Regions from separate parts of the Mesobacterium hydrothermale genome, predicted to be linked through region 2. Evidence: riboswitches for the same ligand, from Rfam matches in the RefSeq annotation. Region 2 holds a riboswitch; the other holds the start of a gene.

Region 1 (4,376 bases), on a different contig from region 2:
TCCTGCCGGATCGCACGCATTTCAGCAACCGCGTCCAGCAGCTGTGGCAATTCGCAGACCCAGGCCGCGCCGTCCTCGATCCGGCGCAGCTTGCCGCTGTCGCGCAGGACCGGGTGATCCAGCAGTTCGGTGGCCCGCGAATGGCCACCATAGGGGCGGCCGATCAGGATCAGGTCCGGGTCGTCCAGCACCAGCTCTTCGAGCGGCAGGCGGCCGCCGAAGGGCAGGCCGCGCGCCTCGGCGATGTTGTCCATGCCAGCGTGGAACAGGATGTCCCCCGGCAGGGTCTGGCGCCCGGCGGTGTTGCCAAGCGCATAGTACAGGGCCACGCGGGGGCGGCGGGACGGTGCGTCGGTCAGTGCCGCAAGGCGGGCGTCGAACTGCGCCAGCACCTCGGCGGCGCGGTTTTCCTGCCCCAGAAGCGCGCCCATCCGGGCGATGTTGGCGCGGGCGTCGTTCAGCGAATTGATCGGGGCAAAGACCTCGACCCGGTAGCCCAGCCGTTCCAGCATCGACACGGTGGCACGGGTGGTGAACGTGCCCGCCAGCACCAGATCGGGGTCCAGCAGCACGATGTCCTCGGCCTTGCCGGAATTGGTGGGCAGGGCGCGGGCGGCTTCGACCATGGCAGAGGTGCGGGGATCGCGCGACAGCAGGCTGACCGAGGTCAGCTGCCCGGGCGCCGCCAGCAAAAGCGCCAGCTGGTCGGTACAAACGTTGAGAGAGACGACGCGTTGCGGCGCCGCCAGCACCGCCGCCCCGGCGAACACCAGGGCGGCGGCAAGGCCTATGATCTTAGAACGACGCACGGACCCCAAGGAACCACGACCGCCCGGCAGTGTTGTAGCCCGCAGCGGTCTGGTAATCCGCATCGGTCAGGTTTTCGACCCGCAGATACCCCGTCAGGCTGTCGCTGAAAGCGTAGTTCATCTGCGCGTTCACCACGGTGAAATCCGTCAGCGGGGTGCCGAATTCATCCGGGAAGTCGGCGGCGTGGCGCAGAGTGATCGAGCCGTTCAGCTTGTTGGTGATCTCGGCATCGACCCCCAGTGCCAGGTCATAGCGCGGGATCCGCAGTTGTGGGTTGTCGCTGGCATCGCGGCTGTCGGTATAGGTGAAGGCCCCGGTCAGGCTGACCCGATCGGAAACTGGCACGGCTCCGGACAGTTCCACGCCCTGGCTGACGGTGGTGCCGGGGCGCTGGGCATAGGCGCCGGGCAGCGGACCCAGCCAACCGTCTGGATCGAAATACTGGATCAGGTTGTCGATCTCGGAATAGAACAGTGTGGCCTTGACGTTGGCGCCGTTGCGATAGGCGTGCTCGACGCTGAGTTCCGCGTTGCGGCTTTTTTCCGGCTCCAGCGCGGCATTGCCCGACCAGGGATCGTAAAGTTCATAAAGCGATGGCGCACGGAAGCCGCTGGACACCAGCGCGCGCACCGTGGTGTTCGCGGTCGGACGCCATGCCAGCGCGGCACGGGCGGAATTGTGGCCGCCGAACGCATCGTGGTCGTCATGGCGCAGCGAAACGGTCAGGTCCAGCGCCTCGGACGGCGCGAAATTTGCCTCGGCAAAGATGCCGGTGGTTTCCGCCGTGCCGCCACCAGCAGAGCCGAAGGCCAGCGTATCGCTTTTCTCGCGCGTCCAGTCGCCGCCGAAGGTCAACGCGGTGGCGCCCATCGTCCATGCCGCCTTGTAGTCGATGGTATCCCGCTCGCCCTTGTAGGTGCCGGTAAAGGCTGAGGTGGCCAGGGAGCGGTCGATTTCGTAGTGCGACGCCGAGAAGTTGTGGGTCACCGCACCGGTTTCCAGCGTGCCATACACGCGCAACGCACGTGTCGTGGCATCCGAAATTCCGGTTTCATCGGCAGCAGAGGCGTCGTAATCGCCGGTCGAGTCCATCCAGTAGCCGTCGAAGCCCAGTTTCAGCGTGTCTGTGACATCATATTCGCCACCAAGGGTCAGTTGCGTGCCTTCGTATCCGTCATCCTCGGTGCCGCCGACGCGGGCCGAGAAGCCGTCTGTCTTGGTACTTGTCAGCCCAAAGGACAGTGCGCCGCGGTCGTCACCCACGTTGACGGACAGCCCGCCGCGCCGGGTGTTGTAGCTGCCGCCTTCGGCAAAGACCTCGACCGAGCGGTCGTTGCGGCGCTTGGGGTTGGTGGTCACGTCGATGATGCCGCCGACCGCCTCGGAGCCGTGGACCGCAGATTGCGCGCCTTTCACGACTTCGACCCGGGTCACGTTGCCCAGCGACAGGTTGGCCCAGTCGAACTGGGTCTGCACGCCCGACGGATCGGTCACGTCGATGCCGTTGACCATGACGGGGCTGTAGGGGCCCGACAGGCCGCGCATCCGCAGGATGGTGACGCCGCCGATGCCGCCATTGCTGGCCACCGTCAGGCCAGGCAGCGCGGCCAGCGTATCGGCCAGTTGGGTCGTGCCCGCGTCGCGCAGCGTGGCTTCGCCCAGAATGTCGACATTGGCGCCGGACCGGTTCAGGTCGGTCAGGGTCTGGTTTGCGAATATGGTGATTTCGTCCAGTTCCATCGCGTCTTGTGCCAGCGCGGGCGCGGCAGCAAGGGCGATCAGTGATACGGTGCCCAAGATACGGGTCATGTCCGTTGTCCCTTTCGTTCTGGCGCATTTCGATGGCGCCAAGGAGAGTATTGGTTCTTGGAAAGGGACGCCTCTCCGCGAACGGTGCAAAGATTGTCACCACTGCCGGAGAGCCGTTATCCGTCGCACGCCCCGCGCGCGGATAGGGTGATCGACTCGGCAGGTCTCCTGACTTGCGGGTCATTGCGTGGTCCGGGCCTTCCCGGGGCTGGACCCCAGTGGCATGTGCCGGTCACGCTCGCCGCTTACAGTTGCGGGGGCAGCCGCGGATTTGCACCGCGTTCCCTTTTCACCAGAGTCGCCTCTGGACCGAGATGGAGGGTGATTACGCCCTGACCCCTGCGAAGGCAAGAACGCAAAGCGACACCCCGGCCCTCAGGCACGACGCGAGGCGCGGCGCAGGCTGTTCGACGGGATTGCACCGAGCTTTTGGGAATTCGTGGGAACCGTCTTGGTCGTGCAGCGGCAGGACGTCGGCGGGGGCTGGCCTACGAATCAAAACTCGTTGAATCGGCTGATTCGAAGATGTATTTTGAGAACGTAGGCAGAACATTTCGTCGCCCCCTTGTGGATAAGTCTGGGGGAGAAGTCTTTGGGTGGGATTTCTTGGTACTTTTTCGAGGTTTTGTTATTCAACCATATTTAGTGTTTTTTGTTTTTAATCGGTCAACAATTAGCGTTGATGGATGGGGGTCAGGCACCAGAAGTTGTTTCAGGCCCGCCTGTGGAGCAATATGCAGTGCCATGCGTTCCCATTTTGCGTTGACGTCCCATGATTTCCCAGTGTATCCCTTGTTCATCGAATGAGGGACGGGACAAAGGGCAACGCAGAGCCCGAACAAAAAAATCCCGAAATAACAAAAAGCAGGTTCATACAGGCCCCGCTCCTTCATTTGTAACAAAGAGATCCGGCGCGCGGGCGAGCAGACATCCCCCCAGGTGGCGCGCGCAGCTGGACCTTCCCGCTCAGCGGGAGAGTGGCGGCGGGTTGATCAGTGGCAGCAGATCAACCCGCCGTTTCAATTTCAGGGGGACGAAATGAAGGGGCCGGTAGGGCAGTGGCGCTGAGCTTCAGAGGCGAATTCAACCAAAAGGTTGACGGCAAGGGGCGCATGTCGATCCCCGCTCCGTATCGCCGCGTGCTCGAAGATGGCGACCCCAACTACCCCGACGCCCCCAATGCCCGCCTTGTCGTGCTGTACGGTACTCACCTGAAGGGCTCGCTTCACGTTTATACGATCGAGGCGATGAACGAGATCGAGGCGGAGATTCAGAAACTTCCGCGTGGGTCGGTCGAGCGCAAGGCCGCCAGCCGCATGATCCTTGGGAAAAGCTGGGAAACCGAGATCGACCGCGACGGACGGATCGTGCTGCCCAAAGAGCGCCGCGAACAGATCGGCCTGGAAGGCGAGGCGACGATGATCGCTATGGGCGACTATTTCGAGATCTGGAACAAGGCCACGTTCGAAGCGCAGGAACAGGCCGAGGTCGAGGAATTCCTGGCCCAACAGGACGAGGATTTCGATCCGCTGTCGCTGCTGGGCGGCTGACGGGAGGGGATCATGGCAACGCACCCTTCCGCCGATGCGCCTCACATTCCTGTCCTGCTGCGCCCCTTGCTGGCCGCTGTGGCGCCGGTTTCCGGGACATGGGTCGATGGTACATTCGGCGCCGGCGGCTATGCCCGCGGGCTGCTGGACGCAGGTGCGGACCGCGTGATCGGCATCGACCGCGATCCGCTGGCCCACCAGATGGCT
Region 2 (4,376 bases):
GGCACGCCACCTTGAGCTCGCTGCCGCGCGGCGCGCGCGTGAGGTCGAGCGCATCTTCGGCGGGCAGCAGATGTGCCTGCGCGAACCAGGGCAGCACGCCGAAGCCGCGCCAGCCGGTCCGCGCCTCGATCATCGCGTAGCCATCTTCGAACAGGCTGACATCGCCCCGAAACTTGTTGATCAGGAAACCTTCGATCATCGCCGCATCCTCGGGATCGATCACCGTCTGGGTGCCCACGATCTGCGCGATCACCCCGCCGCGATCGATGTCACCCGCCAGCACGACCGGCACGCCCGCCGCGCGTGCGAAACCCATATTCGCGATGTCACCCGCTCGCAGATTGACCTCGGCCGGAGAGCCCGCGCCCTCGACGATGACCAGATCATGCGCCGCGCGCAGACGCGCGAAGCTTTCCTGCACGGCCCCCATCAGCTGCGGCTTGATCGCCGCGTAATCGCGTGCCTTCGTCGTGGTCAGCCGACGGCCCTGCACGATCACCTGCGCACCGACATCGCTTTCAGGTTTGAGCAGGATCGGATTCATGTCGACCATCGGCTCAAGCCCGCAGGCCAGCGCCTGCAAGGCCTGCGCCCGTCCGATCTCGCCACCATCGGCGGTGACGGCGGCATTGTTCGACATGTTCTGCGGCTTGAAAGGCGCGACACTCAGCCCGCGCCGCCGCGCTGCCCGGCACAGCCCCGCCACCAGAATCGACTTGCCGACATTCGACCCGGCGCCCTGAATCATCAGTGCTGTCATCGCGAAGCCCCGACCGTGCATTTGCGAGGCGTTCGGGAGCCTCCGGCGGAGGCATTTCCGGGCAAGATGAAAGGGGAGGAGGGGCGCCGCGCCACAGCCCGATCACCCGGGGGCGGCGCGAGGCTTTCACCTTGCGCGGTCATCGGGACCTTTCCCTGTACCGCACGGCCAGATTTGCAGAGCGAGGTTAACAATCCCTTACCTTTCATCTTGCTTCAAATACCTGAAACCGACCGTAGCATCGGGAAGGCTGCGCGGATGGCTCAGAACTCCACCCCGGCCTGACCCTTGATGCCCGAGCGGAACGGGTGCTTGATCAGGGTCATCTCGGTGACCAGATCGGCGGCTTCAATCAAGCCTTCGGCGGCGTTGCGCCCGGTCAGGACGACATGGGTCATCTCGGGTTTTTCCTCGCGCAGAAAATCGAGCACCTCGTCGAGCGGCAGGTAATCGTAGCGCAGCGCGATGTTGATTTCATCGAGCAGGACCATCCGGATCTCGGGGTCACGGATCAGTTCCTTGGCTTTTTCCCATCCCGCACGGGCCGCTGCGATGTCACGCTCGCGGTCCTGCGTCTCCCAGGTGAAGCCTTCGCCCATTGCGTGAAATTGACACAGGTCGCCGAAATTTTCCGTTAGAAGGCGACGCTCGCCGGTGTCCCAGGCGCCCTTGATGAACTGCACCACGGCGCAGGGCATCTCATGGGCGATGCAGCGCAGAATCATCCCGAAACCCGAGGAGGATTTGCCCTTGCCGGGCCCCGTATGGACGATGATCAGCCCTTTTTCGCCCGATTTTCCCGCCATGATCTTGTCGCGCGCGGCTTTTTTCTTGGCCATTTTCGCGCTGTGGCGGGCCAGCGTTTCCGGGCTGTCGGTTTCGATGCTCATGCTGCGCTCCATCGCTTGACAAAAGGGGGGCGCTCGCCCAATCAGGGGGCGCGCTGGTTCCTGTCATTACGGCAGGCGAAGAGGGAATGCGACAGGTTTGCGATCCGAAACGGATCGGTCCTGAGCGCAGCCGCCCCCGCGACCGTGACCGGAGAGGTCGCCTCAAGCCACTGGCTCTCGGGCCGGGAAGGAGAGGAGACCGCAGGGCCCTGACAAAGGGTCCGGGATCCGCAAGCCGGGAGACCTGCCAGCGTTGATGATTACGGGCGAACGGGGTGTTTCGCGACCGGGTGGACAATGCCGGTCGCTTTGCATGACCCCATGTCCCTCTGGCTCGATCCCCTGCCGCCGAAAGCGAAAGGGATGGGCGCGATGCCAACGATCTTGACGGTTTGCACGACCTGCAAGCGCACGGATGCCGATCCGGCTGACGAGACGCGGCCGGGCACGCATCTGCTGCGCGCATTGCGCGATCAGGGCGTGCCCGATGGCGTTGAGATCCACGAGGTCGAATGTCTCTCGGCCTGTTCCAATGGGTGCGCGGTCGCGCTCTCCGAACCCGGAAAATGGTCCTATGTCTATGGCCGGATGAGTTCCGAGGATGCCGCCGACATCCTCGCGGGCGCTGCCGCCTATGCCGCGACCGATGACGGGTTGGTGCCTTGGCGCGAACGCCCGGTGATCTTCCGCAAGCAGAGCCTTGCGCGCATTCCCCCCTTTCCCGAACCCGAGCAGGAGTAACTCATGTCCGATCTGACCAAGATCCCCGTCACCGTGATCACCGGCTTTCTCGGCGCGGGCAAAACCACGCTGATCCGTCACCTGATGGCCAATTCGGGCGGGCGCAAGCTGGCCGTTCTGGTCAACGAGTTCGGGACCGTGGGCGTCGATGGCGAGATCCTGCGCCAATGCGCGGATGAGAACCGCCCCGACGAGAACATCGTCGAACTTGCCAATGGCTGCATCTGCTGCACCGTCGCCGACGAGTTCATCCCGACGATCGAGGCGCTGATGGCGCGTGCGCAAAAGCCCGATCACATCCTGATCGAGACTTCGGGCCTTGCGCTGCCGAAGCCGCTTCTCAAGGCGTTCGACTGGCCCGCGATCCGCTCGAAGATCACGGTGGACGGCGTGATCGCTCTGGCCGATGCCGAGGCCGTCGCTGCGGGTCGTTTCGCCCCCGACGTGGCTGCTGTGGATGCGCAGCGTCAGGCCGATGACAGCCTCGATCACGAGACGCCGCTTTCGGAAGTGTTCGAGGACCAGATCGCCTGCGCCGATCTCGTGCTTCTGTCCAAGGCCGATCTGGCGGGCGAGGAAGGTCTTGCCGCGGCGCGTGCGGTAATCGAGGCCGAAGTGCCGCGCAAGCTGCCGATCCTGCCGCTGACCGAAGGGGTGATCGACGCGAAGGTGGTTCTCGGGCTCGAGGCCGCCGCCGAGGACGATCTGGCCGCACGTCCGAGCCACCATGACGGGGCCGACGATCACGAGCACGACGATTTCGACACGGCGGTGATCGAGCTGCCCGAGATCGAGAACCCGGCGTCGCTGGTCTCTGCGATCGAGCGTCTTGCGCGCGAACAGCGGATCTTGCGCGTCAAGGGCCATATCGCGGTGACGGGCAAACCGATGCGCCTTCTGGTGCAGGCCGTAGGCGAACGCGTGCGCCATCAGTTCGACCGTCCCTGGGGCGCCGATCCGCGTCGCTCTGCTCTGGTGGTGATCGCCGAACATGACGATGTGGACGAGGCTGCGATTCGCGCCGTTCTTTTGGGCGCCTGCGAAGGTGCCTCCGCCTGATGCACGTCACCTTCCGCGAAAGTCACGGCCTTGAGGAAACCGAGGTGCCGACGGATTTGGGGCAACGGCCCGCGGATCTGGTGGTGCTGTCGTTTTCCGATAGCGACCTCGGGGCTTTCGCGGCGGGCTGGCGACGCGCTCAGGGCGGGCTGCCCTCGCTGCGGCTGGCCAATCTGGTCAATCTTCGCCACCCGGTCTCGGTCGATACCTATGTCGAGACCACGCTTTGCGGGGCGAAGGGCATTCTGGTGCGGCTGATCGGGGGCGAGGCCTATTGGCCCTATGGGCTCGCGAGCCTTCAGGATCTCGCGCGGCGGCGGGGGATCGCGCTTGCGGTGCTGCCCGCCGATGGGCGCGAGGATGCGCGCCTCGATCAGCTGTCGTCGCTTCCGGTCTCGACCCTGCGGCGGATGAAGGAACTTTGCGATGCCGGGGGCGCGGTCGCGTCTCAGGCGGCGCTGGCGCAGTTGGCGCTGGCCTCGGGGCTCTATGCGGGGCCGGTTCCGGGCGACAAGCGGCTGCCGGAGGAGGGGTTTTACTGTCCCGATCTCGGGCCGGTCGCGGCACCGGTTCTGGCGGCGGAGTGCGATAAGCCGCTCGCCCTTGTCAGCTTTTACCGCTCCTACGTCACCGCCGCTGACACTGCCCCGGTGGATGCGCTGATCGCGGGGCTCCGGGCGCGTGGGTTTGCAGCCTACGGGGTCTATGCGCCCTCGCTCAAGGCGCCGGGATTTGCGGATTGGCTGGCCGGGTCGCTTGGCACACGCGCCCCGTCGCTGGTCGTCAACGCGACGGCCTTTTCGGCGCAATCGCCCGATGGCACCACGCCGTTCGACCGCTATGGCTGCCCGGTGTTTCAGGTCGCGCTCTCGACGGCGCGTCGCAAGGAGTGGGCGCAGGCCGAGCGCGGTCTGTCGCCTGCCGAT

Evidence for each region. Region 2 has a riboswitch for cobalamin ahead of VK792_RS17415 (DUF1636 family protein). Riboswitches for the same ligand answer to the same signal wherever they lie in the genome.
Region 1: linked by a shared signal. The riboswitch ahead of VK792_RS01680 (TonB-dependent receptor plug domain-containing protein) and the one ahead of VK792_RS17415 (DUF1636 family protein) in region 2 are both predicted to bind cobalamin.

The regions. Positions count from the first base shown of each region.
Region 1 covers NZ_JAYLLH010000002.1:50,348-54,723, forward strand. Annotated here, with positions in the region: gene VK792_RS01675 (ABC transporter substrate-binding protein) at 1-809, opposite strand, end outside; gene VK792_RS01680 (TonB-dependent receptor plug domain-containing protein) at 796-2,619, opposite strand; cobalamin riboswitch at 2,762-2,948, opposite strand; gene VK792_RS01685 (hypothetical protein) at 3,252-3,419, opposite strand; gene VK792_RS01690 (division/cell wall cluster transcriptional repressor MraZ) at 3,732-4,169, shown strand; gene rsmH (16S rRNA (cytosine(1402)-N(4))-methyltransferase RsmH) at 4,182-4,376, shown strand, end outside.
Region 2 covers NZ_JAYLLH010000036.1:14,831-19,206, reverse strand. Annotated here, with positions in the region: gene VK792_RS17425 (cobyric acid synthase) at 1-760, opposite strand, end outside; gene cobO (cob(I)yrinic acid a,c-diamide adenosyltransferase) at 1,024-1,650, opposite strand; cobalamin riboswitch at 1,688-1,916, shown strand; gene VK792_RS17415 (DUF1636 family protein) at 2,023-2,391, shown strand; gene cobW (cobalamin biosynthesis protein CobW) at 2,395-3,450, shown strand; gene cobN (cobaltochelatase subunit CobN) at 3,450-4,376, shown strand, end outside.